3 regions of the Marinomonas profundi genome follow, and region 1 is predicted to be linked to each of the others. Evidence: predicted binding sites of a transcription regulator. Region 1 holds the regulator's gene; each other region holds the start of a gene.
What was found. Region 1 encodes LexA, which represses DNA repair genes until DNA is damaged. Its sites were predicted from a motif close to TACTGTNTANNTANACAGTA; they were not measured.
Positions count from the first base shown of each region.

Region 2: umuD (translesion error-prone DNA polymerase V autoproteolytic subunit) is a predicted target of LexA. The motif match lies at 1,760-1,779, and genes of this name have one in related genera.
Region 3: dinB (DNA polymerase IV) is a predicted target of LexA. The motif match lies at 6,489-6,508, and genes of this name have one in related genera.

Region 1 is NZ_CP073013.1:3,573,888-3,586,341, reverse strand. It holds gene J8N69_RS16770 (4-oxalomesaconate tautomerase) at 1-237, opposite strand, end outside; gene J8N69_RS16765 (LysR family transcriptional regulator) at 357-1,259, shown strand; gene J8N69_RS16760 (glutamine--tRNA ligase/YqeY domain fusion protein) at 1,636-3,309, shown strand; gene cysS (cysteine--tRNA ligase) at 3,314-4,696, shown strand; gene J8N69_RS16750 (universal stress protein) at 4,773-5,213, opposite strand; gene J8N69_RS16745 (hypothetical protein) at 5,277-5,768, shown strand; gene J8N69_RS16740 (DNA topoisomerase I) at 5,776-6,534, opposite strand; gene topA (type I DNA topoisomerase) at 6,724-9,351, shown strand; gene J8N69_RS16730 (DUF6586 family protein) at 9,348-9,818, shown strand; gene J8N69_RS16725 (hypothetical protein) at 9,821-10,087, shown strand; gene lexA (transcriptional repressor LexA) at 10,217-10,840, opposite strand; gene dinG (ATP-dependent DNA helicase DinG) at 10,910-12,454, shown strand, end outside.
Region 2 is NZ_CP073013.1:553,325-561,201, forward strand. It holds gene umuC (translesion error-prone DNA polymerase V subunit UmuC) at 26-1,297, opposite strand; gene umuD (translesion error-prone DNA polymerase V autoproteolytic subunit) at 1,297-1,743, opposite strand; gene J8N69_RS02520 (hypothetical protein) at 2,475-3,395, shown strand; gene J8N69_RS02525 (hypothetical protein) at 3,385-5,028, shown strand; gene tnpA (IS66 family insertion sequence element accessory protein TnpA) at 5,104-5,427, shown strand; gene tnpB (IS66 family insertion sequence element accessory protein TnpB) at 5,424-5,789, shown strand; partial or broken gene tnpC (IS66 family transposase) at 6,008-7,489, shown strand; gene J8N69_RS02545 (hypothetical protein) at 7,737-7,877, shown strand, end outside.
Region 3 is NZ_CP073013.1:1,086,517-1,098,970, reverse strand. It holds gene J8N69_RS05035 (Tex family protein) at 1-1,965, shown strand, start outside; tRNA gene J8N69_RS05030 (tRNA-Tyr) at 2,173-2,256, opposite strand; gene J8N69_RS05025 (ProQ/FINO family protein) at 2,308-3,288, opposite strand; gene J8N69_RS05020 (hypothetical protein) at 3,494-3,961, opposite strand; gene J8N69_RS05015 (cell division protein ZapB) at 3,958-4,188, opposite strand; gene J8N69_RS05010 (flagellar assembly protein FlgT) at 4,249-5,445, opposite strand; gene J8N69_RS05005 (LPP20 family lipoprotein) at 5,528-6,157, opposite strand; gene dinB (DNA polymerase IV) at 6,534-7,598, shown strand; gene J8N69_RS04995 (hypothetical protein) at 7,679-8,659, shown strand; gene J8N69_RS04990 (alpha/beta hydrolase) at 8,787-9,455, shown strand; gene J8N69_RS04985 (inositol monophosphatase family protein) at 9,494-10,306, shown strand; gene J8N69_RS04980 (DUF2489 domain-containing protein) at 10,338-10,796, shown strand; gene J8N69_RS04975 (hypothetical protein) at 10,796-11,167, shown strand; gene J8N69_RS04970 (mechanosensitive ion channel family protein) at 11,205-12,035, shown strand; gene greB (transcription elongation factor GreB) at 12,174-12,454, shown strand, end outside.

The DNA.
Region 1 (12,454 bases):
GGCAAATAGGTAGTCAACATCCGCATCGGGGTGAGTAGAAGCACCAACCATGGCGACTTTACTTGTTAGGCTATTTCCTCCACCAAGGCCATCAAGCTGGAGCTCATGACCTGACCCCATGATTTTTAACAAAACATCTGCGCAGGCATTCCGATCCTGAGGAAGGTCGGATATTTGCAGGTAGGGACCTCTAGAGGTGCCGCCGCGCATTATGATGCAAGATATGGTTTGTGACATTCTTATTAAACCTTTGTTGTTGTAATAGCTTGTAGCTAAAGTCTCACACTCTATATTCGTGCATCAAATGCAAAGATAGTCCATAATTGATGTGTTAGGCGCATCAATAGGAGGTGGCAATGCATCAGATAGAATTTAAAGATTTGGTTATTTTTATACGCATTGCGGAGACTGGGAATTTCCATGACGCTGCGGAACTGACCTTTTTATCCCAGCCCGCTTTGAGTCGGCGAATGCAAAAGTTAGAGGCTATTTTGGGGGCTCAATTATTTGAACGAACGACTCGAAAAACTTGGCTAACTTCGGTAGGGCGAGAGTTTTTACCAAAAGCTCGACGCATGGTAGAAGAGTTTGAATTATCGGTTTTAGGGATAAAGGACATGGCTTCCCAGCAGAAAGGGAAAGTCACTATTGCTTGTATTCCTACCGCTGCTTTTTATTTTTTGCCGAGTGTTATTAATGTATTTAACGAGCGTTATCCGGGTATACGGATTCAGATTTTAGATGAAAGTGCCAATCATGGTTTGGAGTCAGTTATTCGTGGAGATGCGGATTTTGGTATAAATATGGCCATTGCTCAGCATCCAGAGGTGTCCTTTACTCCGCTTTTAGACGATCCGTTTGTGGTGTGTTTACGCAAAGATCATCCGTTATGTGAATTGGAGGAAGTGTCTTGGACTGATATGGAGCCCTATAAACTTATTAGTGTTGGGCGTGCCAGCGGTAACCGAATTTTGTTAGACAAATCTTTAGCAAGAGATCAGGTGCAGTTAAACAGTTTTTACGAAGTGCAGCATCTCTCAACATCATTGGGTTTGGTGGAAATGGGGTTGGGGATATCGATTGTTCCTAAACTAGCGATGCCACTAAGTAGTGCATCTGTGCTCACTTCTAGACCGCTCAAAGGGCAGAAGATTGACCGCTCGATTGGTCTTGTAAAACGCAGTTCAACATCGGTTTCTCCTGCTGCTGATTTGTTTATTAACATTCTTTTAGAACGCTGGTCGGTTCGTCCATCTTGACAAAACGCCAGGTACGATACTTGACGTTTGTAGCGCTATTGTTTCGCTCTTAACATGTCGTATTTTTTTCGTTATAAAGGAGATTGGCCATGATGAGTCTCTAAAGTAGGGATACAAAGGGTGCTGTATGTCACAAGAGGCAGTGATACTAGGCTGTTTGATATTGTTTCTATTGGCGGCTAAAGCGTTTTTTCTCAGTAAAGAGTTGAAAAACCATGAAAAGAGTTTCCCTCCAATATCCCATAGAAACCTAAATACTATATACTTGCAGGTCAAAGTGGCGTCTTTAATAGAGTAGTGGCAAACGCTGTTGCCGTGCAAAGACCTCAAAGTAACAATACTGTTAGACCAACACTTATCGGGACTTACATCAAACATGTCAGAAACGTCTAAACCAGGTAATTTCATTACCCAAATCATTGATAAAGATAACGAATCAGGCAAGCATGGCGGTAAGGTTCTTACACGCTTTCCACCTGAGCCAAATGGCTATTTACACATTGGTCATGCTAAATCCATCTGCCTGAATTTTGGCTTGGCACAGCGTTACAATGGTCAATGTAATCTACGTTTCGATGACACTAACCCTGAGAAAGAAAGCGTTGAATACATTGAATCTATCAAGCGTGATGTGGAGTGGCTTGGTTTTCAGTGGAAAGATAAACCTAAGTTTGCCTCTGACTATTTTGATCAGTTATTCGACTTTGCCGTTCAGCTTATTCAGGCAGGCAAGGCGTATGCTTGTGAACTCAATGCCGAGCAAATGCGCGAATACCGCGGCACCTTGAAAGAGCCAGGCAAAAACAGCCCATATCGTGATCGTAGCGTTGAAGAAAACATGGCTATTTTCATGGACATGAAAAACGCTAAGTACAAAGACGGCGAAGTGGTGTTGCGTGCCAAGATAGATATGGCCAGCCCAAACATTAACATGCGCGATCCGATTATTTATCGTGTGCGCCATGTGCATCACCATCAAACAGGTGACAAGTGGTGTGTTTACCCAATGTATGACTTCACGCATTGCTTGTCTGATGCGTTGGAAGATATTACTCATTCTGTTTGTACGCTGGAATTTCAAGATCACCGTCCATTGTACGATTGGGTGTTAGAGACATTAAACACGGCGCATCCGCAGCAAATTGAATTCGCACGTTTGAACTTGAATTACACCGTGACCAGTAAACGTAAGCTAAAACAGTTAGTGGATGAAAAACACGTCCATGGTTGGGATGATCCGCGTATGCCAACTATTTCTGGCTTGCGTCGTCGTGGTTATACCTCTTTGTCTATCCGTAACTTCTGTGACCGTATTGGTGTGACCAAGTCCGATAGTGTGGTCGATGTGGGTATGCTAGAGCATGCTATTCGCGAAGATTTGGACGCGAGCGCGAATCGTGCCATGGTGGTGCTTAACCCTATTAAGGTGACTTTGACCAATTACCCAGCAGACAAAGAAGAAATCTTCAATGTGGGTAATCATCCGAAAAACGAAGCAGCGGGTACTCGCGAGGTGCCGTTTAGCAAAGACTTGTATATCGATGCGGCGGATTTTGCTGAAGTACCACCGCGTAAGTGGAAGCGCTTGACGCTGGATGGCGCGGTTCGCCTACGTGGCGGATACGTAATTACTTGTGATCAAGCGATTAAAAACGCAGCGGGTGACGTGGTCGAGCTGCTTTGTCGCTACGATGAAAACACCCTTGGCGTGAACCCTGAAGATTATAAGCCAAAAGGTGTTATTCATTGGGTAAGTGCAAAACATGCGGTGGACGCCACGGTGAATCTTTATGATCGTTTGTTCGTTAATGAAGCGCCAGACGCGAACTATGAAGACAAAACCTTCTTAGATTTTATCAACTCAGAGTCTTTGACGGTATTGACCAACGCCAAAGTGGAGCCGTCTTTACTGGTGTCTGAAAAAGGCCAAGGTTTCCAGTTTGAGCGCGAAGGTTACTTTTGTCGCGATCTGAAAGAAGACGGTATGGTGTTTAACCGTACGGTGACGTTACGTGATTCTTGGGCGAAAATCGAAGCAAAAGGAAATTAAGCGCATGTTGAAGATTTACAATACCCTTAGTGGTAAGAAAGAAATTTTCAAGCCCATTGTGGAAGGCAAAGTGGGCATGTACGTCTGTGGTAACACGGTATACGACTACTGCCACATTGGTCATGCTCGTGCGATGATTTCTTTTGATGTGATTTCGCGTTTTATTCGTCACCTAGGTTACGAGCTGCATTATGTGCGCAACATTACCGATGTTGACGATAAAATTATCAAACGTGCAGAAGAAAATAACGAATCAACTCAGTCTTTGACCGAGCGTATGATCGCTGCACAGCGTGAAGATGAGCTACGTCTTGGTAATAAAATGCCGGATCGTGAACCTAAAGCCACTGAGTTTATGCAAGAAATTATCGATATGGTGCAAGTGCTTATCGATAAGGGCTTTGCTTACCAAGGCAGTTCTGGTGATGTGTATTATCGAGCCACGAAATTTAAAGATTACGGTAAATTAAATAATCGTAAGCTTGAAGATATGTTGGCTGGCGCGCGTATTGATGTTGAAGTGGCCAAAGAGCATCCAGCGGATTTTGTGTTGTGGAAGCAGGCAAAAGCGGGTGAGGTGTCTTGGCCTTCTCCTTGGGGGGATGGTCGTCCTGGTTGGCATATTGAATGTTCCGCCATGTCGACTAATTGCCTTGGTAGTCATTTCGATATTCATGGTGGTGGGCCAGATCTTAAATTTCCACATCATGAAAATGAGATTGCTCAGTCAGAAGCGGCGACAGGCAAAGACTATGTGAACTATTGGATGCATTGTGGTGCGGTTCGCGTCAACAATGAAAAAATGTCTAAGTCATTAGGTAATTTTTTTACGGTGCGTGATGTATTGGCGAAGTTTAATCCTGAGGTCATTCGCTACTTAATGGTGTCTAGCCAATATCGCAGTGCGATTGATTATTCGGATCAGAGTTTGCAGGACGCCAAAGTCGCGCTAGAGCGTCTTTACACGGCGTTGCGTCAGCAAGCCATTGCTGAGTCATTTGAGCCGACTGGCTTCACTGAGCGATTCGAAGAGGCAATGAAAGACGACTTCAATACGGCGCTGGCGGTTTCTGTGCTGTTTGAGTTGGTGCGTGAGTTAAATAAAGCGAAAACAGACGATCTTACTAAAGCATCAGCGCTAGCGGCTGAGCTATGTTCTTTGGCGGATTTACTTGGCTTATTGTATCAAGATCCAGAATATTTCATGCAAAACAGTACGCTGTCTGAAGGGTTGGATGAAGCGGCAATACAGGCTTTGATCGACGAAAGAACACAAGCGCGCAAAGACAAAAACTTTGCTCGCAGTGATGAAATTCGTGATGAGCTAGCCGCTCAAGGTATTGAACTTCTTGACAGCCGAGAAGGAACGACTTGGACCAGACGTTAAGCGAATGAACGGACTGGAAAATACTAAAAAGGCGATGATTACATCGCCTTTTTTATGGCTGTCCTGAAATGAAACTTTAGTCTTTGTCTTTCACTACTTTAACGGCCAGTACATCGCATGGAGCGCCGTGCAGTACGCCATTGGCGGTGGAGCCTAATAGCAGAGCAAGGCCGTGACGGCCATGGCTTCCCACGACAATAAGATCCACTCTTTTTTCTTCGGCAATACGATGTATTTCGCTTTCAATTCCACCTTGTGTGATGCAGCTCTCTTGAACGGGGACATCCAGTTGAGCTTCTAGTATGGAAATCCTCTCTTTGGCGGTTTCCTGTAGTTGCGCCTGTATGTCGGTGATGTCAATAGGGACATCGCCACCATAGGCATAGTTTAGTGACTCAATGACGTGAAGTATGGTAAGTTCCGCGCCGGTTGCTTTGCACAACGCGACGGCTTTATTGGCAACCTTGATACTTTCATCGGTTAGGTCAACAGCGAGTAGAATTCTGTTATACATCATAGAACACCTCCAATATTGGCTTGATTAACTTATTTTAGTTGAAAACTAGAGAGACATGGAAATATGACTGCTCTTATTGTTATTTTTATTACACTGTCTTTAATGGGGTCGGCCTTATGGGTGATGCCGCCTAGGCAAGAACGTCAGCGCATGGCATTACGTATGCATGCTCGAAAATTAGGTCTTGCTGTGCAGCTTACATCAATTGATCTGCCTGACAAGTGGGATAAATCAATCAATAAGCAAAAAGTCGTTGCTTATGCTCATTATTACCCTAAGCCTGTCGTGTCTTTGCCAAAGAAAATATGGTTATTGCCTTATGAGGTGTGGAAATATCATGCGGTGTTAGAAGGCTGGTGGTCTGGTGCATTTTTTACACTTCCTGAGTCGTGTAAACCCGTACTGGAACAATACGGTAGCTTAATTGTTGCCGTGCAAATCACCCAAACGGGCGTGTTTTTGTATTGGCATGAGACCGCGGATGAAGAGGCGCTGGAGGCGCTGTCTAGGTTGGTTTTTGCGTTGGCTGAGATTCGAGTGACAGGGCTTTCGTGATGTTTGCCTAGGGTTCTGTTTGTTTCGAGGATTCTATGTCATGAAGTAGTTCGCTAAGCGCTTCTTCAGGATTTTCGCTGTTCTTCATCGCGGCAATTTTAGGCGATAGAATGTCTTTTATTCTACCGGTAACAAAGGTGTTTAAGGTGTTTTTTTCAGGGCGTTCTATTGAGTCTGATTTAAGATGAGACAGTATGACGCCATAGAGTGTTTGAGCGACGCGCATATCACCACTCGAAAAGTTTTTATTGGCTTGGACCATTTGGCGATTTAATTGAACCCATAGGTTTAGCCAGCGTAAATAGTCATAACACGCCTGATAGTGAGAATGGCTAATTCTGCCTTTGCGGCGAAGATACAGTAGCATTTTGGCCAGTTTTGTTAGGCGTTCTTTATAATTGCTTTTCTCTTGAAAGCTTAAAGCCTCCGGCTCAGGGTTGAATACAATAGGGTCGCTGTCTCTTGCTTCTTCTGCGGTGGCGATACGGATTTCGATTTTTTCCGGATCGTCTGTGTATTGTAGAAGTTCGCGAAGTGTGTCTAGATAGAAGTCGTAGAGAACGTCAGTGGCAATAGGGTCCGTATTAATGTCTTTGAGGCCGCGAATGTGCTGTTCGACGCGATCCGCTCGATTGGACAGTTGCAGTTGTTTAACACGGCGTTCGGTCATTTCTTTTTCTTTTTGGTGTGCACGTGATCCAATGACCACAGACAAGAGCACAATGATGATTAAAAATGCAATTGTTAATATTTGAAGGGTAGCCATGATTGTCCTTAAGCGCTGAATTCAGTATGTTAAATAAGAAATACTAAGTTCCGCAAGATTTAATGTGTGAAACAATACAGGGATCGCTTGTCATATAAAAGGTGTTTGCTTAATATCAGCGCCCCTAGAGATCAAACTTCGTGCAATGTGGATTTGCAGACCTACTTTATAAAAGGCTTACACAGTTCAATGGGAAAATCACTGGTTATCGTGGAGTCGCCAGCAAAGGCGAAAACCATCAATAAATACCTAGGCAATGACTTTGTTGTCAAATCGAGTGTAGGACACATCCGAGACTTGCCAACAGGTACTACTGCCACCTCTACGCCTCAAGAGCGAGCAAAGCAGGCTGCTTTGACGCGTAAAATGAGTCCGGAAGAAAAACTTAAGCACAAAAGTAGTAAATCTCGGCAGCAGTTAATTTCTAGAATGGGTGTGGATCCAGAAAGTAACTGGAAAGCACGCTATGAAATTTTGCCAGGCAAAGAAAAAGTCGTCGATGAATTGAAGCGGCTAGCCAAAAACGCTGACACCATCTATCTCGCAACCGATTTGGATAGAGAGGGAGAGGCGATTGCTTGGCACTTGCGAGAGGCTATTGGGGGTGACGACAGTCGCTATAAACGCGTTGTATTTAACGAAATCACCAAAAAAGCCATTAAAGCCGCTTTTGAAACACCCTCTGAACTAGACATGAATCGGGTGAACGCGCAACAAGCGCGACGCTTTCTGGATCGTGTGGTTGGCTTTATGGTGTCGCCTTTGCTTTGGTCAAAAGTGGCGAGAGGGCTTTCTGCCGGTCGAGTTCAGTCGGTTGCGGTGCGTCTGATCGTTGAACGCGAAAAAGAAATTCGTGCTTTTGTGCCAGATGAGTTCTGGGAACTGGATGCCATGTTGGCGACGCCATCGAAAGAGGTGATCAAGTTCGAAGCCGCAAAATATCAAGACAAAGAATATCGTCCTGTCAATAAAGCGCAATCTGACGAGCATCTTGCTCGTTTAGCCGGTGCCAAATATCTGGTTGATAGCCGAGAAGACAAGCCGACAAGCAGTAAACCATCGGCGCCTTTTATTACCTCTACGCTGCAGCAAGCGGCCAGTACGCGTTTGGGTTATGGCGTTAAGAAAACCATGATGCTGGCGCAGCGTTTATATGAAGGTGGTTATATAACGTATATGCGTACTGACTCGACCAATTTGAGTGTCGATGCAGTAGAAACGTTGAGAGGTTATATTCTTTCTAACTTTGGTGAAGCGTATATACCAGAAGAACCGATTCGCTATACCAGTAAAGAAGGCGCTCAAGAAGCTCACGAAGCCATCCGACCTTCGGATGTGAGTATTCGTGTGGATGACTTGCAAGGCATGGAAAAAGACGCTCACCGCTTATATGACTTGATTCGTAGTCAATTCATGGCGTGTCAAATGACTCCGGCGCTCTATACCTCTACAACGATTACCGTGACCAGTGGCGATTATGAGTTTAAGGCCAAGGGGCGTATTTTGCGTTTTGATGGTTACACTCGCGCCATGCAGACAGTAGCGAAAAAAGGCGAAGACAATATCTTGCCAGATGTAGGGCAAGGAGAATATCTGGATCTTAAAGAGTTGTTGCCTGAGCAGCATTTCACCAAACCTGTGGCGCGTTTTAGCGAAGCAAGCTTGGTTAAAGAACTTGAGAAGCGCGGCATTGGTCGTCCGTCGACATACGCTTCTATCATTTCTACGATTCAAGATCGTGGTTATGTGCGCGTTGAGAATCGTCGCTTTTACGCTGAAAAAATGGGCGATATTGTGACTGAGCGCTTGGTTGATAGCTTTAATTCTTTAATGAATTTCAGTTTTACAGCGCAAATGGAAGAGCAATTGGACGATATTGCGGAAGGCCATAAAGACTGGATTAAAACGCTGAATGCGTTTTATAAAGATTTCAGCTCCGTGCTTGCGAAAGCCGAGTCGCCAGATGGCGGCATGATGCTAAATGAGCCCACACCGACAGACATTGAGTGTCCAACCTGTTCTCGTCCGATGCAGATTCGTACCGCCAGTACGGGCGTCTTTATGTCTTGTTCTGGTTATGTGCTGCCACCGAAAGAGCGTTGTAAAGCAACGATTAACCTTGTTCGTGGCGATGAAGTGGTTGCGGTAGACGATGAAGAGGGCGAATCTAAAGCGCTCATCAATAAGCATCGCTGTAAAATCTGTGGCTCGGCTATGGACAGCTACTTGATGGATGAGCACCGCAAACTGCATGTTTGTGGTAATAATCCGGCTTGCTCTGGTTACGAAGTGGAAGCGGGTGCGTTTAAGATTAAAGGCTACGACGGTCCGACGCTTGAATGTGATAAGTGTGGCTCTGAAATGCAGCTCAAAACAGGTCGTTTTGGTAAGTATTTCGGTTGTACCAGCGATGACTGTAAAAACACCCGTAAACTGCTGAAAAGTGGTGAAGCCGCGCCGCCAAAAATGGATCCTGTGCCTATGCCTGATCTGGCGTGTCAAAAAGTAGAAGACCACTATGTGCTTCGAGATGGTGCCACTGGTTTGTTCTTGGCGGCCAGTCAATTCCCGCGTAAACGGGAAACTCGTGCGCCCTTGGTGGAAGAGTTATTGCCTTATATGGATCAAATCGATCCTAAGTATCACTTTTTTGCGAAAGCGCCCAGGAAAGATGCTGAAGGGCGCCCCGCTATTATTCGCTACAGCCGTAAGACAAAAGAGCAGTATGTCATGACGGAAGAAGAAGGCAAACCAACGGGCTGGAAGGCGTTTTATGTTGGTTCTAAGTGGGTGATCGAAGAGGGTAAGAAAAAATGAGCGGCGTCACCTTGGCGAGTTTGACCAATCAAAAGCTGGATACGGCAAGGCGTTTTATTCAGCAGAGTCAAGAGAGTGGCGAGGCATGGTTAAACGTTGGGCTGGAAAGTTCGGCTATTTTTCAATTAAGAAGTGCGTTAAATGGCTTGTTGAAAGAAGTGTCGACGGCTTATTCGCTGTCTGGCTCTCTGGATGTCGCTAACTTGCTGCTTGAAGCTGAAAAAAAACAGATAATGATTCCAGTATTAACCGAATTGGCGGACTTGCTTTCGCGCTCTGATTCTTGGTGTTTTCAGTTGAATCAGGCTTATTTGGTGCAGTTTGAATGTCGAGCTTCCGCCTCATCAGTCGTTCAAGGCGATAACCTGATTGGTCGTGGCAGTGATGCTGGCGCATCGGTGAGTTTGTATTTGGCGAAACTGATCGAATTGGTATTACGTTTTAGAGAAGAGTCATCAGAGTATTGAATATGAAAGAGTCCTACCTAGAGATTGTTGAGCTGGATAACGGCGATATTGTGCTGCGTCCAGCCAGTGAAAATGGTGAGGAAACCGTTCCGTTGGCAATATTGCAGATTCCAAATGATACCCGATCTTATTTAAAAGATCGCTATTTTGAATTAGCAAAATGCATGTTCCATGCCGGGGTTGATTTTGTTTACTCAGACGATTCGTTTTTTGATGAAGACTCAGAGTATCTTGATGAAGAAGAGTTTCGTCCTAAAATCTTGCATTAATTTTGTGGGTTTTGTGGCGTGGAATTAATGACCAATAAAAAAGCGACGCTTAGGCTTCGCTTTTTTATTGGTGATTTTGCTTGTTGGTTTTGACGTTTGTCTTGATGATCGAGCTCAAAAACATAGAACTCAAAGACCTTGTCGAATAACCCCAACGGATAAGCCTTCAATGGCAAAATCTTCGCTTTCAAGGTCGACGATGATGTCGTTGAATGCTTCATTTGCTGGAATAAGGCGGACAATATGGCCATTCTGTTCGAAGCGTTTAACCGTTACTTCATCGCCAATGCGGGCGACAACAATTTGCCCATTACGAACCTCAGTGGTTTTGTGTACGGCCAGCAAATCCCCCTCCATAATGCCAATGTCTTTCATGCTGGTGCCTGATACGGACAGAAAGTAGTCGGCTTGAGGAGAAAACATATTGGCGGGTATGTTCACGTGAGAAGCAATGTTCTCTTGCGCCAAAATAGGGTACCCTGCTGCCACTTTGCCGATGACAGGTAGGCCAAGGTCTTCTTTGGCTTCATCATTGGATGCACGGTCAACTAAGCGTATTCCTCGTGAGGCGCCAGACAGCATCTCTATTGCGCCTTTTTTACACAAGGCTTTGAGATGTTCTTCGGCCGCATTAGGGGATTTAAATCCTAGTCGACGGGCTATTTCTGCTCTCGTAGGTGGAAAACCAGTTTCACTGATAAATTCGCGAATGGTTTCTAGTACGTCAGATTGTCTTTTGGTCAATTTAATCATAGGGCATCTGGTTGTTTATACAGTAACTGTTATTATATACAGCATTCTTAACGATACTCAATGATATAAATGCTTTCAGACGAACTAAAAACACAAATTCAACTTGCATACCGAGCCTCTTTGGAGGCGAAGTCCCATAAACCAAGGGCTGGGCAGCGCCAGATGATTGGTGCGATTGCACGCACCTTGGGAAATATTAAACAAGGCTCAGAAGGTGAGCGACTGGATGAAAAACACGTTGCCGTGATTGAAGCCGGTACCGGCACGGGCAAAACCTTGTCGTATTGTCTTGCTGCCATTCCCATTGCGAAAGCGCGAGGCTTGAAATTAATCATTTCTACTGCAACCGTTGCTTTGCAAGAGCAGATTCTGCACAAAGAGTTGCCAGACCTGCTTGAGCATACCGATCTGGTTTTTAAGTACACGCTTGCTAAAGGGCGAGGGCGTTACCTGTGTTTGAATAATCTTGAGGGTTTTTTGAATTCTGAAGAGCAAGCCATGGATGACATGTTTGCGGGCCTTTTTGAGCAGCACCTCCATTCAGACGATGTTAATACCGTGCTTTACCAAGAGATGGATGCCGCCTTGCAAAAAGGCGACTGGGATGGCGACAAAGACAATTGGGCTGGCATCGTCCGTGACCAAGACTGGCGGCGCTTAACCACGGATCATCAGCAATGCACCAATCGTAATTGTGCGAATTATTCAGCTTGTCCGTTCTTTAAAGCGCGGGCAGAGATAGAAGTCGCCGATGTCATTGTGGCCAACCACGACTTGGTGTTGGCAGACTTGTCATTAGGCGGTGGCGCTATTTTGACGCCACCAAAAGACACTATTTATGTGTTTGATGAAGGCCATCACCTGCCTGACAAGGCGATTGGCCACTTTCGACATGAAGTGCGTTTGCAGCAAAGCATCACTTGGCTTCGTCAGCTGGAAAAAAACTTAGTCAACCTTAAGCAAGAGTTGACGAGTGAGGTGAGTTTGACGGGGAATTTATTGTTAAAAATCCCGCAGCAAATACAGAGTGTTGTGAATTTTATTCAATATGCTCAACAAGGTTTGGCTCCTTATATTCAAGGTTTAGGGCTGGATCAAGACAATAACCAACATCGTTTTGTATTTGGTCAGATTCCTGATGAATTGCGCCAATTAGCTTACAGCTTGCAAACGTCCTATCAAAAGTTGTTTAACAGTATTGAAAATATCCAAGATGAATGCAAAAAGACCAAGCAAAATGAAGGCATGGGTGTCACGCCTGAAACCGCCGAAATCTGGCAGCCTATTTTGGGGGTTATTCTTGGTCGTTTAGAGCAATGTATAGGGTTGTGGCGCTTGTATTCTGCGGTTGATGACCAAAATTTTCCGCCTAATGCCCGTTGGTTGGTGTTATCTGGCCAAGGAATGGAGCAAGATATCGAGCTAGGCGGTTCTCCTATCTTGGCCGCCAATACATTAAAGCAACAGCTGTGGGACAAATGTTTTGGGGCGGTCGTTACGTCGGCCACTTTAACCGCTTTGAATCAGTTTCATCGTTTTAATATGCGTTCTGGTGTGCCGAGAGAGAGTGAATATTTACGTGTCATGAGCCCATTTGATTTTCAAAAAAATGGT
Region 2 (7,877 bases), 630 kb from region 1:
TGATTTCCATTTTCTACATTTCGAGTCAATACACTTTCGGTAACTCATCCCACCTGGTCGTATACGCTGGAGATAAGTGTTCTCTTTTCATTGACCATTGTGGTGACACGCCTTGAGAGGCAAAAAAAACCTTGCCGAGGCCGCTGTGGTTGATTTTGTCCACGACACTCATTAATGCTTTTGAGTTGATTTTTGTATTATCTGCTTGGAATAAATCTTGCTGAAAAGCGCCATGTTCATAAAAATCCGCCAACATTACACCGCCTTTGGCGTAGCGATAACCTGAACGATAGATGCGACGAAACAGCACGTCGGCCACTTCTAATAAGTCTCGCGTGTCGTCGGTTGGGTTAGGCAGTTCTGCAGAAAGGGTTTTCGAATACTGCGGTTCGTTTGGAATGAATGGACTGGTACGAACGAACACACTCACCACGCGACAAAAGCGTTTTTCACCGCGTAATTTCTCGGCGGCTCTGGTTGTGTACTTGGCAATTGCTTCCCGTAGTTCGCGCTTGTCTGTCACTTTATGGCCAAATGAGCGACTGCAAATGATTTGCTGCTTTGTTGGCCTGACCAATTCCAAATCCAAACAGGACACTCCATTTAATTCTCGAATGGTTCGCTCCAACACCACTGAGAACTCACTTCGAATCGATTTAGGGTCTGCATTCGCAAGATCCAAGGCGGTATGAATTCCCCTCGTCTTTAGCTTAGCCGTGGTGCGTCGACCAACACCCCACACGTCACTCACATCAACCAACGCTAATAAACGCTTTTGCCTGTCTGGGTCCATCAAATCCACCACGGATCCCGTGGCTGGATATTTCTTAGCAGCATGGTTAGCCAACTTCGCCAACGTTTTGGTTGGCGCAATGCCGACACCAACAGTAATGCCCGTCCACTGATCGACCTTGGCCTTTACTTGTTGGCCAAATGCCAGCAAATCCATCACATTATTAACACCGGTTAAATCCATGAAGGCCTCATCGATGGAGTACACTTCCAGCCTTGGCGCTTCCTCTTCTAAGATCGTCATCACACGATTGGATAAATCCGCATACAAGGCATAATTCGACGAAAAGCACACAATGCCATGTTCCTTTATCTCGTCCTGAATTTGAAACAGAGGCACACCCATTTTAATGCCTAGTGCTTTTGCCTCTTTGGAACGCGCAACGATACAGCCATCGTTATTTGACAGAACTACGACAGGCGTGTGTTTTAAATCTGGCCGAAACAACTTCTCGCAGCTGGCATAAAAGTTATTGCAATCGACCAAGGCAAAAACCGTCTTCATCAACCACGCTCGTACTTACGAACCACGCCCGTAACAACACCAAAGATTTCCAATTCGGACTCTTCGGTAATCAGAATCGCCTTATAGGCTTTATTCTTCGGTCGAAGCAACACATGTGGCTGAAGCTCCAACGTCTTCACCGTCATTTCCCCATGAATACAGGCAATCACAATATCCCCATGGCGAGCGGTTAACGAACGATCCACCACCAACACATCACCAGAGTGAATGCCCACATCGATCATCGAATCCCCTTGCGCACGCACATAAAACGTCGCGTTCGGGTGAGCGACACAAAACTCATTTAAGTCCAAGGATTTTTCAACAAAGTCCTGAGCAGGCGAAGGAAATCCCGCCGACACCGAATCCACATACAAAGGAATTCGTACGCTATTGGCCGCGATAAACGCCACCGACTCAGACACACCAAGATACGTCACACGCATAATTAGAACCCAAAAATACTGTATATACATACAGTATAGTTTTAAGCAGATCGAATGGCCAAATAAATTTTCAGAAGAAGGACATACAATATATGCATTGCACTCATCCTAGGGGTGTGACAGGAGTCACACCCTGTTTGCAGACCCAAGTTCTACCCAACTGCTTAGGGGGTGTGACAGGTGTCACACCCTGTTTGCAGACCCAAGTTCTACCCAACTGCTTAGGGGGTGTGACAGGTGTCACACCCTGTTTGCAGGCCCAAGTTCTACCCAACTGCTTAGAGGTGTGACTGTAGTCACACCTTGTTTGCAGAGCCAAGGTCTGCACTATCGCAATTAAATCTACCCATTACGCTTAGAGCCAGCCCATCAAAGAAATCGAATTAAATAAGGTTAAACTGAACATTAAAAATTCAGAATGATAGTAGATTATTAAGCATGCAAAAGAGACTTCAAGTGTGTCTTGGCCATAACGATAAAATAATATACAGAAAATGTTTGATCCATTTTATTAGGAATTTAATTGTTTACATTGATTAATGCGATCAATCTGTAATTTTTTTTCTGACACTAAACCTAATATTGTATTCCATGACATAGTCCGATGACATCGCACGTTGATATGATATGAAGTTAAAATGAAAAAATTATTGTAAGTAAATCGTAAAATATATTGACCCACATACCTTAATAAACAAATACTAATAAAAAACAGATTGAGCTTATTAAGTATGATTTTTGCTAATCCAACATTCACTACACTACTCAGTAAAACTGAATTTGATATAGAGCATATTAATGTAGGACATTTCTGCAAAGATTTTTCACATCTAAATACAGTTGACAAAGAAGTTTTTCTTGATAGAACCCCAATCCTATTCAATGATAGAGTAAAATATACATTACTCAACGATACTGATGAAACTTTAGTAAAATCGATCAAATCATTAAAATCAAATTGCAAAATACTATCAATCAAGGTAATTAAGACAGACTTAAATAGCAGTGAGTTGATAGATACTTTCAAATTACTCAACTTAAAAAATCAATCTCACAGACAATTAGAGAACAATATTAAAGATTTAATTATTAGCGGAAACTATGCGTTAAATTATCTCTGCAAATTAAGACAAAAACAGTTAGGGTACATCAACAAAAATCTGTTGACACAAAAATTTTCATCTCAGACTTTAGCTAGAATAAATAAAGAAATTGATTTAGAACTATGCAGAAAAAAAATAATTGAAAAAGAGTTATTTGAAATAAACGAAATCAACCTAATAGAGACATTAAAAAAATTAAAAAATATTAATCGAAAAATTTTTCTATCGGAAATAATAGAAAACTCAGCAGATTTAGAAATTGATTGTATTAATGACATCGCCCTAATATTTAATTATATTATAAAAAACAATTTGACTAAACCAATTCACATTTCTCTAATGAAAGAATTATTTTGCAATTTAAAAAATGAATTTAAATCACCTCCATCTGCAAAATTTTTATTTAAATTAATTTCAGAAGTAGAGAAAAAGAAAAAAGAAAAAATGGAAAACTATAATTTTCTCATCGATTCATGGGGTAATAGAAAAGAAAGACACACCATAATGAACTATTTTATAGAAAAAATGGGGATTCTTAATGAGCGATAGTAACCGGAATAAAACATTAGGCATCAACATGGCATTATGCGTAACGATAAATTACTGGGATGAGGTTGGTATTTGGAGTAAAAATAAGTCTATATTGAAAAAATTTTTAACATTACTTACTCCTCCTCCAAGCAAATCGGTACAAAGAAATTTGCTAAACAACATTATAAAATACTATCATGATGAGTTCATTATCACATTAGATGAACTAAAAACTTTACTTTCTATTATTGATAACATCTCTAATGTACAAACAACTAGTGTGGAATACAATGAAGGTGTTGATTATCCAATATCTTTTGGTATTAACAAACTCATCAACACTAAAAAAAACTTAGGACATGAATTTTTAACTCGCTTTATTTCAATATTCGTAACCTCTACTTACTCAAATCTAAAATCAATTAGTTATGAAGAAAGTGACAGAAAAATATATAATGCAATTTTAGGAACCAGAGAACTAGCACTCGTAAATATAATAAAAAAAATGCAATCTGAAAATAAACTACCCGATAAAATAAAACCTCATTATCAAAAGGATATTGACAGATATTACGATTACATTAACAATACTAAAACGTGCTACATTGATGACGAAAGCTTTTGGAGAGTATTTAATTATTCTCCGATAAAAACAGTTGACTCAAAACATATAAAAATCCAAGAGAAAAACAAAAAAACAAAACAAAAGAAAAATACAAATAACAAATCATCAACTTCTGATAATTATATCCCAAGAATAATAACAACAAAGAAAAAATCCTGGAACACAGCAAAGAAAGAAATAGAATCAAGCTTTGATTATTCTGCGTTATCTCTTCAATCCGTATTGAGTTTCATGACATTCGTAAACCAGAAAAAACCTGAATTATTAAAATTATTAATTTTGTGTTTTTTGACAGGATTAACTCTTAAAAAAGCCATTTCAGCTATACGTACTAGCACTCATGAAAAAACATTAAATGTATTTATTACTAACACTCCAACAAACTCAGATCTATGCTCGGAAATTAAACTTAAAATCTCACCCGAAAGCTTTTTTCAGATTGATGAAAAACAACTATCAATAGATAATCTAGTCGAAAAAATCGCAGACAAATTTGCTTATCTCACCAGACAATTTGCAGAATTTAACGGGGGAAACACTTTACACTTTGATCGGATTGCATCCAATTCCAACCGCCTACTAACATCTCATCACGATGATATAAGAATTCACTATTTAAGAGCAAAAATCGGTTTCTCTATGAGTGCCCCATTCTCTTATATTTCTACAACAAATGAAGAAATAGGGACTCTATACCAAGAAAGATTTAATTTTTTGTCAGAGCGCCTTGAAGATACATTAAAAAAAACACTGCAAGAAATTAAATGGGATTCAACGTTAAATTTGCAACATCTAGGTAGCCAACGTTTACCCAAATATCCTATTGAAAACTTCTTTAAAAGCATTTATTTAAAATGCCAAAAAACACATGAAAAATTCCTTTTATTAAGATCCGATCAACTTCGTATAGACCTTATTAATCTGCATGAAATCTATACATACTTCTTAGAACAAATCTTATTCTCAAACCGACCTAACGGAGAAAAATCAATCTCGATTTTATCCAATGTCTGTAAGCGCCCTTAAATCTGCATTCTTGCTGACCTTCTCGTAATATCAGAACCTAACACCTGTTTACTTTAACCATGAACAGGTGTCTTTATGAATACTTTTTCGGATCCTCAATCCCGTGCTGACTTTTGGCGGGCGCAAGTCACAGCTGCTGAGGCAGCGGCCATGTCCAGTGCTCGGTTCTGCAAAGAAAACGATCTCAATTATTCTCAATTCATGTATTGGCGGCAGAAATGTCAGACACCATCAGCCCCAATATCGGAGGACAAGTCGTCCAGTTTTATCAAAGTGGAACCTTCATTGGGCCAGTTAGGGTCAGGCTTGTCGGTGTCTTTGCCAAATGGCATGCAAATCCACGGTATTGATTCGACCAATGTGACCTTGGTTCGTCAGTTGTTGGAGTGGGCGTTATGACACGTTATTTTCGCCCGTCGGTCGACATGCCTAAGATCTATCTTTATCGTCAGCCAGTGGATTTTCGTAAAGCCGCTGTGGGGCTGGCAGCGATTGTGGAGCAGGAGTTGGCGCAGAATCCTTTTGATGGTGCTTTGTATGCGTTTACCAATCGGCACCGGAACAAAATTAAATGTTTATTTTGGGAGGACAATGGTTTTGTGCTGTATTACAAAACCCTTGCCGAGGACAAGTTTCGTTGGCCCAAAAAGGGTGACGAGGTGATCTCTCTTACTGGACAACAGATTAATTGGCTGCTGGATGGCTATGATATAACGGCGATGAAAGGCCATAAAAAATTGCATTATGAGTCTGTTTTTTAACGCGTTTTAGGGGCTGTTATGATAAAATAACGTACATGAAAACAGCCCCTAATACGCACAACATCTCGGTCAATTATGCGACTCTGTCACAGGCGGAGTTGTTGTCGTTGCTGGTCAAAAAAGACCAAGATCTCGTGCAAAAAGATCAGGTGTTAGCGCAAAGAGATCAGGTACTAGAGCTGAAAAATCAGCTCCTTGATGATCACCATCAGGTTATTCAGCATCAAAAAGCCTTGCTGGATGAAAGAGACCGTAAAATTGCACAGTTAGAGGAGCTCCTGCGCTTAGCCAAGGCTCAGAAGTTTGCGGCAAGCAGTGAAAAGTCCGTCTATCAAATCGATCTGTTTGATGAGGTGGAATTGGAAGCGGCCATTGCGGCTCTGATCGAACAACTGCCCGAAGACGTGCTTCCAGAAGCGGTTCGATCTCGTAAACGCCAACGTGGCTTCTCTGACAAACTGACTCGCGTACGGGTGGAACTGCGTTTGTCAGAAGAAGAAAAAGCCGGTGCCACGTCTACCTTTTTCAGCAAGGTCAAAGAAGAACTGGACATCATACCCGCCCAGGTTCGAGTGTTAGAGTACTGGCAGGAAAAAGCCGTCTTTAAAACACAAGAGGACCAAGCAGACCACATCGTTGTCGCCAAACGTCCTCTTCACCCACTCGGTAAATGTGCCATTAGCATCAGCGCGCTGGCTTACATCATCGCTGGAAAATATGCGGATGGCCTGCCCTTGTATCGCTTGGAAAAACAGATCGAACGTTACGGAGGGCATTATGACCGCACCAGCATGGCCCACCACGTCATCCTGCTGACTGACAGAGTCCAGTCCCTACTGAATCTTGCTTGGGAAACCCAATTGGAAGCGGGGTACCTACAGGGTGACGAAACCCGTATCCAAGTGCTCAAAGAAGACGGCAAAACCGCCCAATCGGATAAATGGATGTGGGTGATACGCGGCGGACCGCCAGACAAACCTATCGTGCGTTTTGAATACAACCCTTCCCGAAATGGGGAGGTACCCGTGCAGCTGCTCGATGGGTTTAAAGGTGTCCTGCAAGCCGATGGCTATGGCGGCTACAATGCCGTGTGCCAGAAATACAACCTAACTCGCATTGGTTGCTGGGATCACGTGCGCCGTAAATTTATTGAGGCCAGCAAAGGCGCTGACACCAAAAAGAAAAACAAAAACTCACCCCCTACCAAAGCCGAGGTGGCATTAAGCCATATCCGTAAACTCTACAGGATTGAAACACAGATAAAAGACCTGAGCGACGCTGAGAAACATCGCGTGCGCCAAGAGCAAAGCCTTCCGGCCCTCAACACCTTTAAAGAATGGCTCGGCAATAATGTCGATAAAACCCCAAAAGACCAGCTGACCTACAAGGCCATCCGCTACGCCCTCAACCAATGGGAGACACTCACGGGATACTGCGAGGATGGGCAATTGCACATCAGCAATGTCTTGGCTGAGAACGCCATCCGCCCCTTCGCAATTGGACGTAAGAATTGGTTATTCGCCGACACCTCACAAGGGGCCAAAGCCAGCGCGGCTTGGTACAGTCTTGTCGAAACCGCCAAAGCCAACGGCCTAGAGCCTCATGCGTATATTTTGCATATCCTGCAGCACATCGCTAGCGCCGACACCGTTGAAAAATTAGAAGCCTTATTGCCTTGGCGTGTTAAAGCGGCGCTGTAAAGGCACACGCCCATCAAGCAAACGGACACAACAGCAAAAAGCACGGGATAAAAAAGAAACGGGTAGGCGTAAAATAAAAAAGTAAAATAAAAAAATAGAAATCGTAAAAGCAAAGAAGAGAAATCAAAGAAAGGCTTTACCGCCGCATCCCTGCAGCCACTGAATCTTCCTGAAAAGAGACAGAGCCTCCCTCCTGGAGGCGTAGGCAAATCCGTTCGCCCTCTGTCTATATTTACCCTAGCCTTTTTTGACACCTGATGCAACCTCACGTATCAATTTACATTATCGATGGATGATCACTACAAGGTCATTTACAACAACACAAAACAAATTAAACGACAAGAATGCTGATTTAAGGGCGCTTACCAATGTCTTTATTAGAAAGGAT
Region 3 (12,454 bases), 1.2 Mb from region 1:
CGTAAAGAAAGTATTCTTGCTTTATTAATGCAGGAATCGAATGTCTCAAACTTGATTCTTGATAAAATTCGGCAGGCCACGTCTAAAAGTGAGCTGGAAGATTTGTACGCGCCTTTCAAGAAGACACGTAAAAGTAAAGCGGATGAGGCAAGAGATAACGGGCTTGACGTTCTTGCTGAGCAGATATGGTCTGGTCAGCGTTCTGACTCGCTGACGGCGGTGGACGCATGGTGTCGGCAAAATAGGATCTCACTTTCTGCTGAGCAAGCTTTGGAAGGGGTGGTTGATATTGTCAGCGAGGTTATTTCAAATGACAGCGAGGTATTAAAGAGAGGGCGTGCACTATTGTTGAAAGAGGGGGTTTTAATTAGCCGTGTTCTACGAGGGAAAAAGCAACAAGGAGAAAAGTTCAGGGACTATTTTGATTATCAAGAGCGTATAAATAACATTCCAGCTCATCGATTACTTGCGCTTTTTAGAGGTAAGAAAGAATCAATATTAAAGTTGAATACCTTACTGCTAAATGAAGAGAACTACCCAGAGGCGTTAATTTTCTCTCATTTTGGTCAGCTGTTTAATGTGGCGGCAGTGTTGTCTCGGTCAGTGACGCCTTTGCAGCGACGTTATTTAAATACAGCATGGGAAAAGAAGTTATTATCTAAACTCGAAACCGATGTTCTTGCTCAGCTAAAAGAGCGAGCCGAAGAAGGGGCTATTCAGGTTTTTGCTAATAACCTGCAGGATTTATTAATGGCGGCTCCAGCAGGGGCACACCGTGTATTAGGGTTGGATCCTGGCTTTCGTAATGGGGTTAAATTAGCGGTTATTGGTGAGCAAGGGGAATTGTTGGATCACGGTGTGATTTACCCTCATGGGCCTCAGAATCGCATTCAAGAGGCGAATGCGCTGCTATTAAAGCACATCAAGCAATATCGAATTACTTGGGTGGCGATTGGAAATGGTACCGCATCGCGAGAAACGGAGCTGTTGGTACGCGCATTGATTGCGGCTTCTAATCTAGAGTGTCGTGCTGTGGTGGTAAGTGAGGCGGGTGCGTCTGTGTATTCAGCCTCTCCTATTGCGATACAGGAGTTTCCTGATTTAGACGTGACCATCCGGGGGGCGGTGTCCATTGCTCGACGCTTTCAAGACCCTCTGGCTGAGTTGGTGAAAATTGACCCTCAAGCTATTGGGGTTGGTCAGTATCAGCATGATGTAAAAGCCGCTCAGCTGTCTAAATCGCTTGCTGTTATTGTCGAGGATTGCGTGAACCGAGTTGGTGTGGATATTAACCTGGCCTCTGTGTCTTTATTGTCCTATGTGTCTGGTTTGACTGGCCGTTTGGCGCAGAATATCGTCGATTATCGTCAACAAAAAGGGCGTATTGAATCCCGTGCTGAGTTGTTAAAAATTAAAGGTGTTGGTGATAAGTGCTTTGAGCAATGTGCGGGATTTTTGCGTGTCTTAAATGGAAAGGAGCCGTTAGATCAGTCTGGTGTGCACCCTGAGTCTTATGCATTGGTGCATCAAATGGCCGCTCAGTTGGCGGTAAAAGCGCACCAATTGCTTAATAATGGCGCTGCTTTGCAGCAATTAAAACAATTAGCACCGACGTTTGGGCAGGCGGGGGATTTTACCTACTCGGATATATTAGCTGAATTGGCTAAGCCGGGGCGCGACCCACGGCCGGAATTTCGTTATGCGTCATTCGATCAAAGGGTGCAAACGCTAGAGGATGTGCATGAAGGTATGACGTTAGAAGGGGTGGTGACCAATGTTGCGGCGTTTGGCGCGTTTGTTGATTTGGGCGTACACCAAGACGGCTTGATTCATATTTCTCAGTTAGCTGACCGCTTTGTGAAAGACCCAAGAGATTTTGTTCGAGTCGGTCAGGTGGTGACCGTGACGGTGTTAGAAGTTGATGTGTCACGTAAGCGGATCGCATTGAAGGCTAACGGTCTTTGAGCCGATGATTTTTAAGGGGCTGACCGTTTCAATTTGAGACGGTTGTAGCGAGTACACGATAGTGTGACTTGGTGTGTTACTAAGTCCATTAGAGGGAATATTTTAAGTCGTTGGAGAGTGTATTTTAATAGTGTGCTTGAAGTCGTTGGATAGCGTGTTTGGCTTATTCTCTGGATCAAGGCTGAAATGTTGCCTTTAGAAAATAAGTGGTGGAGGGAGGTGGATTCGAACCACCGAAACTTTCGTGGCAGATTTACAATCTGCTCCCTTTGGCCACTCGGGAACCCCTCCACAGCAGCGCGGCACATAATATATGCCGCGCATTATGATGTAAACTGTTTTTTAAGATTTATTTAGCAGTTTTTCCAGTTTCGCTTTCATGCGCTCTTCTGGGGATAAGTCGCCATATATATCTTCTTGTTGAGGTGTGGGTTTATTCGCCGTTTTAGGTTTTGCCTGAGGCGTATTTTTAGCGCGAGGCTTTTGCTGGCTTCTTGCAGGTTGCGCGGCTCTTTCCTTGGTTTGTCTGTCTTTTGGTGCTCTGTCAGGTCTATCGACAGTAGCCTTTTTGGCTTTTACCGGCATCATAGAGTCTGGTAGAGCGGGTTCGTTATTGACCGCAACACCCTCTAAGTCGATTCTTGATTGGCCTGACAATAGACACTTTTTGTATCTGTCGGAGCGTGTGTAGGCCGCTAATGCGCGCTTTTGTTTGCTGGCATTGAAGTCGTCGTCTAGAACCATGTCTTTGTCTATGCCGACTTTTAAAGGCTTAGGTTGATTCCAGTCAAACGCTTTGGGATAACGGTCTTCAAGCATTTTGATTAGACGGCGATTATTTTTCTGGTTTTTTTGGCGCTTTTTTTGTTCTGGCGTCAATGTCGCTGTCTCTATGGTGCTGTCACTTGCTTCTTGCACGCTAGTGTCGTTATCGACTAGTTTGTCGTCTTCTTGCAAGCCGTTAAGCTCAGAGTTTTGTGTTGTCATGTAATCAATCTGTTCTGTTGTCGTGGTTGTGGTGCTGCTGTTACCAGCATGCTCGTGCAATAAGTCAAAGTCGAGTTGATATTCAACAGGTTTTGGCTTTGTTACTTGCTTAGGGGGCGATTCGGTCTCTAAAAGGTCAAGAGAGTCTTCTATATAAAGCTGCAATTGATCTTCTGTTGAGCGACCTGCCATGTGTTGCAATAGATCCATTGATGCACTGTGTTCAATGGAGTCGTTGGTGTTTGCTTTTAGCTGTTGTATTTCTCTATTGGCATTTTCTAGCTGTGTTGTTAGCCAATTAATTTTAGCGTCGAGTTTGGCAATAAGTTGTTCCATAAAGACACAAGGCTCAATGATGTATTGGAGTTAGCGGAATGTTGGGTGTCTTGCTTGTGCCTATCATTTCTTTCCGCTGGTCGTCGCTCGGTAATGTAATGGCGATAGTGTTGTCATTATTCCACCACATATAGGCCACAGCGATAATGCAGCTTGTGACCAAAAAAGGGACTCGTTTCATTTTGCTCAAATTCTTGTCTGTTGCTTAAAATGTCAGCCCGGCGCCAACCATTATGTGTCTGTCGTATATATCGCTACTGCTGTTTAGGATTCTAGCAAACACGTCGATGCGTGAAACGTCAGACGTTGCTATGCGAAAACCTACTTCTGGGTAATAGGTGGTTTCATCATAAAATGACACCCCACCACCGACAAATGTCCAGATCGGAATCCCCGGGAAAAACTGAAAAGCAGGCGCTGCGCTGTAAAAGCGAGCGCCTATATTAACGCCTGTTTCAAAGGTTTCTCCCAAAATGAAAGAGAAGCCACCGTAGATAGAAATATTGGATGGTGTGATGTGTTCCAGCGAGCCGCTCAGAATAGAGGTGATATTCTCCTGTTCTGTATTGGGGCGAGCGGCTGTTGATTCAAAATTTACTAGACTCGCAATCTGACTCTCAGCTGATGCATGAGCACTCACGAGGACTAAAGCGGCAAGTAAAAATGATTTCATTGTTTGTTGTCCATCTGATTGAGGCGGTTTAGCATTTGAGAAAGTGACGATTCCCAGTTTGATTGCTGCTCTTTTGTTTCGTTTAGCGTGTTTTGCATGTCGCTTTTTTCTTCGCTCAGTTCGTAATTTTGCATTTCGAGTTCTGCGATACGCTTGCGTAATGAACCTATTTCTTCTACGGCTTCGTTGATGCGTTGTTCTAGGTGGTGTAATAGTTCGTTATTCATTGTTCTCTATCCTAAAAAATAAAAATCGCCATCATTAGTGTGGGCGCTGTTGTGTAAAAATTACCAAGCAATAACAACATCCTGTTGTTGTACGTTGAGTATATGCGAATCAACGACAAGTTCACCGACTGAAAAGTTAGGTTGAACTTGCTTGATTGTAACACTGATATTGGCATTGTTCAGCTGGGTTTGTGTCGATTGTAGCTGATTAAACACCTCATATCGTCGATAAACATTGAATTTATCTCCTGGCTTAATGCCTGCTAGGGAGCCGGCCGATATGTGAATCCTATTTCCTTCTGTACGAAAAATATTGGCAATAAAAGGTTGGCAGCGCAGTTGTTCGCTTGTGTCTAGGGCGCTTTCTTTTAATGCTTGCTTCACTACTTTTCCGTAGTGAACTGTCCAGAATTTGGCGCTGCCAAAGCCGACTCTAGCATGGTCCGTAATATCCCAGTTGCCAATTTCATTGTATCTGTGCTCAAACAACAGGGCGCCGCTAAAACCATCATAAATGTATATATCGACCACGAAATTTCTTTCTTTATCTATTTCTTCGTCAAGCAGGTCTTTGGCATTTTTGTCGTTGGGGCGTCTTAGGTAAATTTCTCCAATGTCTCTTATTACGCCACTGATAATGTATTGCACGCCGAGTTGTTCGCTGATGCGGGTGACATTAGTGAGCGATCCGTCGACGTTGGTTGAAGAAGGGGCGTTGATCAGGTCGGGGTAAATGGCAATATTGGTGGCGGTGAGCGCTTTAACATAGCCTTGTTTGTTGATTTCATCGGCCAAATTTTTGGGGAGTTCGCGGGCGATATTACTCAGTTCTCCGAGCCTAGCCTGTTGCGGTACTTGCAGTTCAAAGCCTGTTACTCCGACGGTTTTTTTATAGTAGCTGGTTGCCCCTGTGCTGCATTGAGAGTCTGGGGTAACGTCAATACGTGCCACCACCGTTAAGAAATCACCGTTTTGTTGTTCGGATAAAATTCTGGCTTTTTGGACGTAACCTGAGCTGCGTATATCTAGGCTTGATTCTAGTTTGCCATTGCTGAGTTCGTCTCTCACATTGACTCTTGAACCCGACTCTAGCACGGCTTGCTTGATGGCTTGCTGTGTGGCTCTGTAGCGTGCATCAGCAATGTCGTTATTATAAATGATGGCCTCTCCTACGGCATCGATACTTTCGGCCGAAGAGGTCGCAGAAAGGAATGCGGTGAGGAGTAAGGTGACGAATGCATAGTGACGGGTCAACATAGAAATCCGATGCTGTTCATGGTTGTTTGATGCTGTTCATGGTTGTTTGATGCTGTTCATGGTTAATCAATACTATTCATGGTTATTCAATACTATAAAAGTTGGTCGTTGGGGTGGCGTTTTCAACGTTTATCGAGCGATAGCCGGGTTGGATTTTACAATTCGGGTCTGCTTGTACATTGTTTGAGCTTAAGCACTGACGAAAGTTTTCTTGCAGCGCCATTTCGACAACGGTTTCAAATGTGCCGTCTTCATGCTCTCGTTGCGAAACCACTTTAGCGCCGACTAGATAGGCGTCCACATAAGTTCTTAGCTCGTCATTTTGCATCACCATATTGCTGAGTGAGCTGGAGCCATCTATTTTCAAACCATAGACTCGTTCTGATAGATTTCTGTAGGCGTCCAGCATAGAGCTTCGTAGCGACATGATTCGAGCTTGTGATTTGGTGAGGCGTTTGTTCGTCATCATGGCCGCGTACCCGGTAGCGGTGACGATAATCGGCTCTTGTTTAATCACGGCGATGGTGTTGTTGGCATTCAAAGCGCCTGTTTGCTGCGGATAATATGCGCCGCTTGACGACCCAATTGAGTTGCCATTACAGGGTGCCACGGAGCTGCATACGGTACCGTCTGGGTTCTGATTGAAGTTTTGACAACCGGCTAGGGTCATTGCACCAATGGCGATGAATAATAGTTGAATTGATGATCTCATGGTGTGCCCTTTGTGTGAAAACCTGCGCTTTTTATGCCTGACATGGAGAATAAACTATTGTTGCAGCAACATACAGTAAGCACTCAAATAGATGAGCCTTGCTGTTGTTTCTGAACGTGTTTTTCTTAATGGACAAAATGTAAACCATTTTACGCGTTAGCGTCCATGTTTGGTTGCTTAAAAATGCGCTTTTTCTTTGTTTTTTATCGTAAATCTGTTGTTTTTCTGTATTTCTATGGCTTTTTCTCGTGATTTTATGGTCATTGCGTTGGTGTAAGGTCGACCGCTATCTTTTTTAAGCAGCTAATGAATCGGTATGAAAAATACGCTAGACTGGTTTTTTATACAGTGTTTTTGCGGTGAGTTTCCATTGGCTATGAGTGTTGATCGTAAAATAATCCATATTGATGCTGATTGCTTTTATGCGGCCATTGAAATGCGGGACAATCCTCGTTTGCGGGGTATTCCTATTGCTATTGGTGGGTCTGCTAGCCGTCGCGGCGTGTTATCAACCGCCAATTACGCGGCTCGTGAATTTGGGGTACGTTCTGCTATGCCGACGTCGGTTGCAAAGCGCTTGTGTCCGTCTTTGTTGGTGTTACCTGGAAGGATGGATAAATACCGAGAGGCGTCGAAGCAAATGCAGGCTATTTTCCGGGAATTTACCGACATAATTGAGCCGTTGTCATTGGATGAGGCTTATTTGGATGTCACTGATTCTGCTTGTTTTCAAGGCAGTGCAACGCGCATGGCTGAGGAAATTCGCGCCCGAATTTTAAGCGAGATTGGCATTACGGTATCGGCTGGAGTGGCGACGAATAAGTTTATCGCAAAAGTAGCAAGCGATTGGGATAAGCCCGATGGCTTAACAGTTGTGACGCCGGAAAAACAGTTTGCGTTTGTGTCTGCGGTGCCGGTCAAATTTATTGCGGGGATAGGGCGTGTTGCTCAAGACAAGCTAGCCTTGTTGGGCGTGTTTAGCTGTGCGGATTTACAGCAACTGGACTTTGCCCTATTGCAAAAGCATTTTGGCAGTATGGCGTTCCGTTTGTCGCAATTTGCGCTTGGCATTGATGATCGTCCGGTGACGGTTTCTAGGGAGAGAAAAAGTCTTTCAGTGGAGCATACTTTTGCAAAAGACTTGTCTGATTTACGGGCGTGCCAAGCCGTGCTGCCAATGTTGTTAGCGGATTTGAAAACGCGTATGGCGGGGCGGAATTTCGATACCCAACTGAGTAAATATTACCTTAAAGTCAAGTTCGATGATTTTAAGCAAACCACCATAGAGCGCCCCATAAGGCACAAGTTATCGGATGACGTATTTTCGGTTTTGCTGGCGCAGGCTTATGCTCGGTTTCGTCGTCCTGTGCGTTTGATTGGCGTGGGTTATCGTTTGTCACCACCAAAGCCACATCAATTGGCTTTGGTGTTTGAGTCGTGATTGAAATTGATGTGTAAACTTTGATTATTCGGCCGTTGGCTTACTATACTTAGGCGATGAATGGTACGGAGGTGATTATTATGTTGAAGCAACAGAATACGTTCCACTATCAAGACCTAAGCATGCCAGACCCCTTGTCTAAACGATTGCGGTTTGATGTTGAGCAGGTTTTGTCGTCCTTGTACGCTGACCCTAACTTGGTAGAGCAGTTAGACGGCCTTTATCTGCCATTTGCCAGCTGGCTAAGTCAAAAATCCGGAGCCGCTAAGAGCACGTTAGTGGTTGGTGTCGGCGGTGCTCAAGGGTGCGGTAAAACTACGTTTTGTAATGTTATTAGTCGAATATTACACAAAGGCTTTGACCTAAACTGTATTGTGCTTAGTCTGGATGACTTGTATCGGACACGGCAGGATCGGCTGAAATTTGCCCACCAAACCACGGCGATGTTTGAGGTTCGTGGCGTGCCAGGGACCCACGATACGGACTTGGCCTTGCTGTTGTTTGAACGACTTAAAAACCTTAAAGAAGGCGAGGTTATGAAGTTGCCTCGCTTTGATAAATCCATTGATGACCGCAAGGCGGTTCATTTGTGGCAAGAGGTTCAAGGGCCCGTTGATGTGGTGTTGTTTGAGGGTTGGTGTGTTGGGGTGCCGCCGGTGAATGGTGGTTTGCATCGTCCCATTAATGCGCTTGAAGCTGAGATGGACGCAAGTGGTGTATGGCGGAATACCGTGAATCAGCTGCTTAAAGAGGACTATAAAAAGCTATTTTCCAATATTAACCTCATGGCTTGGATGCAAGCGCCCGATTATGATGTTGTTTACCACTGGCGCAATAAGCAAGAGCGAATGTTGGAGAGCCATCTTCATGATATACATGGTGTTTTGTTGGATACCATTGATTTAAAAGTCATGTCTTCTGGCGAGCTTAAACGTTTTATGCAGTATTATGAGCGCTTGACTCGACATATGTTGAGCGTAATGCCAGAGCGGGCTGATGTGTTATTTCAATTAAATAGAGATCAGAGTGTGGCGGAAATGCGCCTTCCTGTTGAGCATTAGAGTCTGTGCTTAGAAGATTAAGTGACTAACCTTTCGGTTCATTAGCCTAAGATGGCTGTCGAGCGAAAAATGGCAATATGATAGGCTATGGCGAATTGCGATAGCCTATTTTTTTGGAGTGTTAAAAATGACTGAATTACTGCCATCTGTTTTAGTAGAAACAAACCAGCAACCTGATGCCGCTGTTATTTGGCTGCATGGCCTTGGGTCAGATGGGCATGATTTTGAATCTTTAGTGCCGGCCTTGTCTCTACTGCCTACGTTAAAGTTACGTTTTGTGTTTCCTCATGCACCACGCCGCCCAGTGACGATCAATGGCGGTATGGAGATGCGTGCTTGGTATGATATCTATGAAATGACGTTGGCACGTAAAGTGGACATGGATAATATTGATGAGTCTTGTGGCCACGTTGAGCGTCTCATACAAGATCAAATTGATAAAGGTATTGCCCCAAACCGTATTGTTTTGGCGGGTTTTTCGCAAGGTGGCGTGATCGCGTATCATACGGCTTTGCGAACCAAGCATAGTTTGGCTGGGATACTTGGGTTATCAACCTATCTGGTCAGTGGCGATGATGCGCCGCAGGCGGATGTTTGTGCCAATGGTCAAACGCCTATTCTTATTCATCATGGCTCGCAAGACCCTGTTGTGGCGCCGGTGTTGGCGACGCAGGCGAGGGACCTTTTGTTATCGAAAGGTTTTTCTGTCTCCTATCAATCATATGATATGCCGCACTCTGTTTGCTCTGAGCAGGTGCAAGATATTTCTCATTGGTTAAATGCTCGATTGGCTTAGTTTGTGCTGTCCAGTATCGGTTTTAAGGGGTTTTTTTAGTGTCTAATAACGACATAGAGTGGCTAGAGTTTGCCAAAACGTTAGCGATGAAAGCGGGCGAGATAATGCTTGAAGCCCGAGAAAATTCGACCTTTGTGCGTGATTACAAAATGGATCATGAGCTGGTTACGTCGACGGATATTGCGGTTGATCAATTCATTTGTCGCGGTATTATTGCCCGCTACCCTTCGCACGCTATTTTGTCAGAAGAGTCATCGCCTCATATGGATCTGAGTGCGCTTGCTACAGATGTGCCTGTTTGGGTGATCGACCCTATTGATGGTACGGTGAATTTTGCCCATGGACATCATCATGTGGCGGTTTCTATTGGCCTTTATATTGGCGATAAACGTATTTTAGGTGTGGTGAATGCGCCTTTTTTAGGGGAGTGCTTTTGGGCATTAAAAGGCAGCGGTGCTTTCTGTAATGGTAAGCGTTTGGCGGTTTCTGGTGCGCAAGAGTTAAGAAGCGCGCTGGTGGCGACGGGTTTTCCCTATCAAAAAACAGCGTTAGCTCCTATTGTTGAGCGTGTATCGCGTATTTTGCATCATTGCCAAGATGTTCGCCGTAATGGCTCCGCCGCGCTGGATTTGTGCTGGGTGGCCGCGGGGCGTCTGGATGTCTATTTTGAAAGTGTAAAGCCTTGGGATATGGCGGCAGGCGCTCTAATTGCTGAGGAAGCGGGGGCAACCGTGGGGTACTATTTACCGCAAACCTTGGTTTGGCCTGAAGTGGTAAATGGTGAAGGCTTATTGGTGTCTACGCCTGATTTATACGACGATATTTTGGCGCTTGTTAATACGACTATATAGTTTTTCCACTTTCTATTTATTGGGTTTTTTTATGTCTTTTACTGCTTTTATGATTGTGCTGCTGTTCTCGCTGGTGGTTATTGTGGCTTCGCTCTGGTTTATTCGACGCCAGCTTGCATTGAATAAAGTCCGAGAAGAAAGGGTTCAGGCAGGAGAAAATCGCTTTCTTGAAGAGCGTCAAAAAAGGATCGACAGTATCCGAGTGCTATTGAGTGTTGCTGGAACCGATGAATTGAATTGGATTGAAGCGAGTATTCGGATTAAGCACTTGTTGGATCAGTTGAGTGAAGACTTGTCTGAAGACGACGATATTTCAGCCTTTTATATTATTACCGAGAAAACTCAGCATATTCCAACCCACGAACAGTGGGGCGACTTACCCAAGCTCGCGAAAGTGAAGTTTCGACTGGAAATGGATGCTTACGAAGTTGAGTATACTGAGCATTTACAGCGAGCTAAGTCATCGTTAATGGCTTATGATTTCAAGTAATGCTGATTCAGCTGTTGGTTTCTATCAGTTTTTTGTTCTTGCTGTTAGTTTTGCTGGTGCTGTTTTTTATTCGTCATCAATCTAAAGTACCTTATTATAGGTTGACACAAGATCAGTGTGTGACCTTGCTGAAAAGGGCGCTTCAAGGGATTTTGCCTGAATATGAATGGCATGCTTTTATTGGTATGACGGTAAGAGATGATGATGTGCTGGATGAGTTAAGAGAGCAGTGTTTGCTGATCGATGAGTATGGTGTGAAAGGGACGCAATTAATAAATGGGCGGCTTTGTATGTGTTTTAATAAACAAGGCCTTTCGCAGTTGGAAATATTGTTAGATGAGTGGCAGCATAAATCAAATTACACAGTTTGATTTATTTTAAAATAGAAGAGCGTGAGGGTTAAAAATTATGAATGAAATAGAGGCGTTATTTGAGCAAGGGGCTGAGTGGATGCCCTGGTTAACAGACAGTCTTACTAATTTGGTTGCTGGTCTTGTTATTTTCTTTGTCGGTAAGTTTATTGCCTCCAAGGTGTCTAGTTGGTGTGAGAAGCGACTGCTTAAAGCGTCTGTTGATAAGGCTGTCGCTGGATTTGCATCGAGCATTATGTATGCCTTGATGTTTGCTGGTATTGCCTTAATGGCACTTGGGCAAATTGGCGTTGAAACCACGTCCTTTATTGCTATTTTGGGTGCGGCAGGTTTGGCTGTTGGTCTTGCTTTGCAAGGTTCTTTGTCGAATTTCGCTTCGGGCGTGCTCATTATTCTTCTGCGTCCATTTCGTTCCGGTGACTTTATTGACGCGGCGGGTCAAATGGGAACGGTCGATCGTATAGAGCTTTTTCATACCTACCTGAAAACACCAGACAACCGTGTAATTATTATGCCAAACTCAGCTGTGATGGATGGGTCTATCGTGAACTTCTCTCGCGAATCGACACGCCGTTTAGATTTGGTGGTTGGTATTAGTTACGATGCCGACATCCGCTTGGCAAAACAGATCATGGAAGAAATTGTTAATGCCGATGAACGTATACTAAAAGACCCTGCTTGTTTGATCGCGGTGTCTGAGTTGGCTGACAGTTCGGTCAACTTCTTCTTGCGCCCTTGGGTCGCCTCTGGGGATTATTGGGCCGTGCGAGCGGACCTTTTAGAGAAGATTAAATACACATTTGATGAGCGCGGCGTTGGTATTCCTTATCCACAGATGGATGTCCATGTTCATAAACAAGAGTCATAAACAAGAGCCATAAACAAGAATCATAAGCATAACTTTCGTTTCTTATTGCTGTGATGAGTAAAATGCCGCCAAGTAACCGCTGGCGGCATTTTTGTTTTTTTTATGTTGGTTTTTATCTTTTAAAATAGGCTGCCGTGCATGAGTCGATATCGTCCTCCATCTCCCCCTAAGTCTGCCTACATTACTCAAGAAGGCGCTCAGGCCTTGTTGTCTGAATTGAAATATCTGTGGAAGGAAAAACGCCCTGCGGTAACAGAAACAGTGCGTGAAGCCGCCGCTCAGGGCGATCGTTCCGAGAATGCGGAATACATTTATGGCAAAAAACAGCTGCGTGAAATAGATAGCCGAGTGCGTTATCTAGAGAAACGTTTGGATGCTTGTACTGTGGTTGATCGCTTTCCCAGTGATCAAACGCGTGT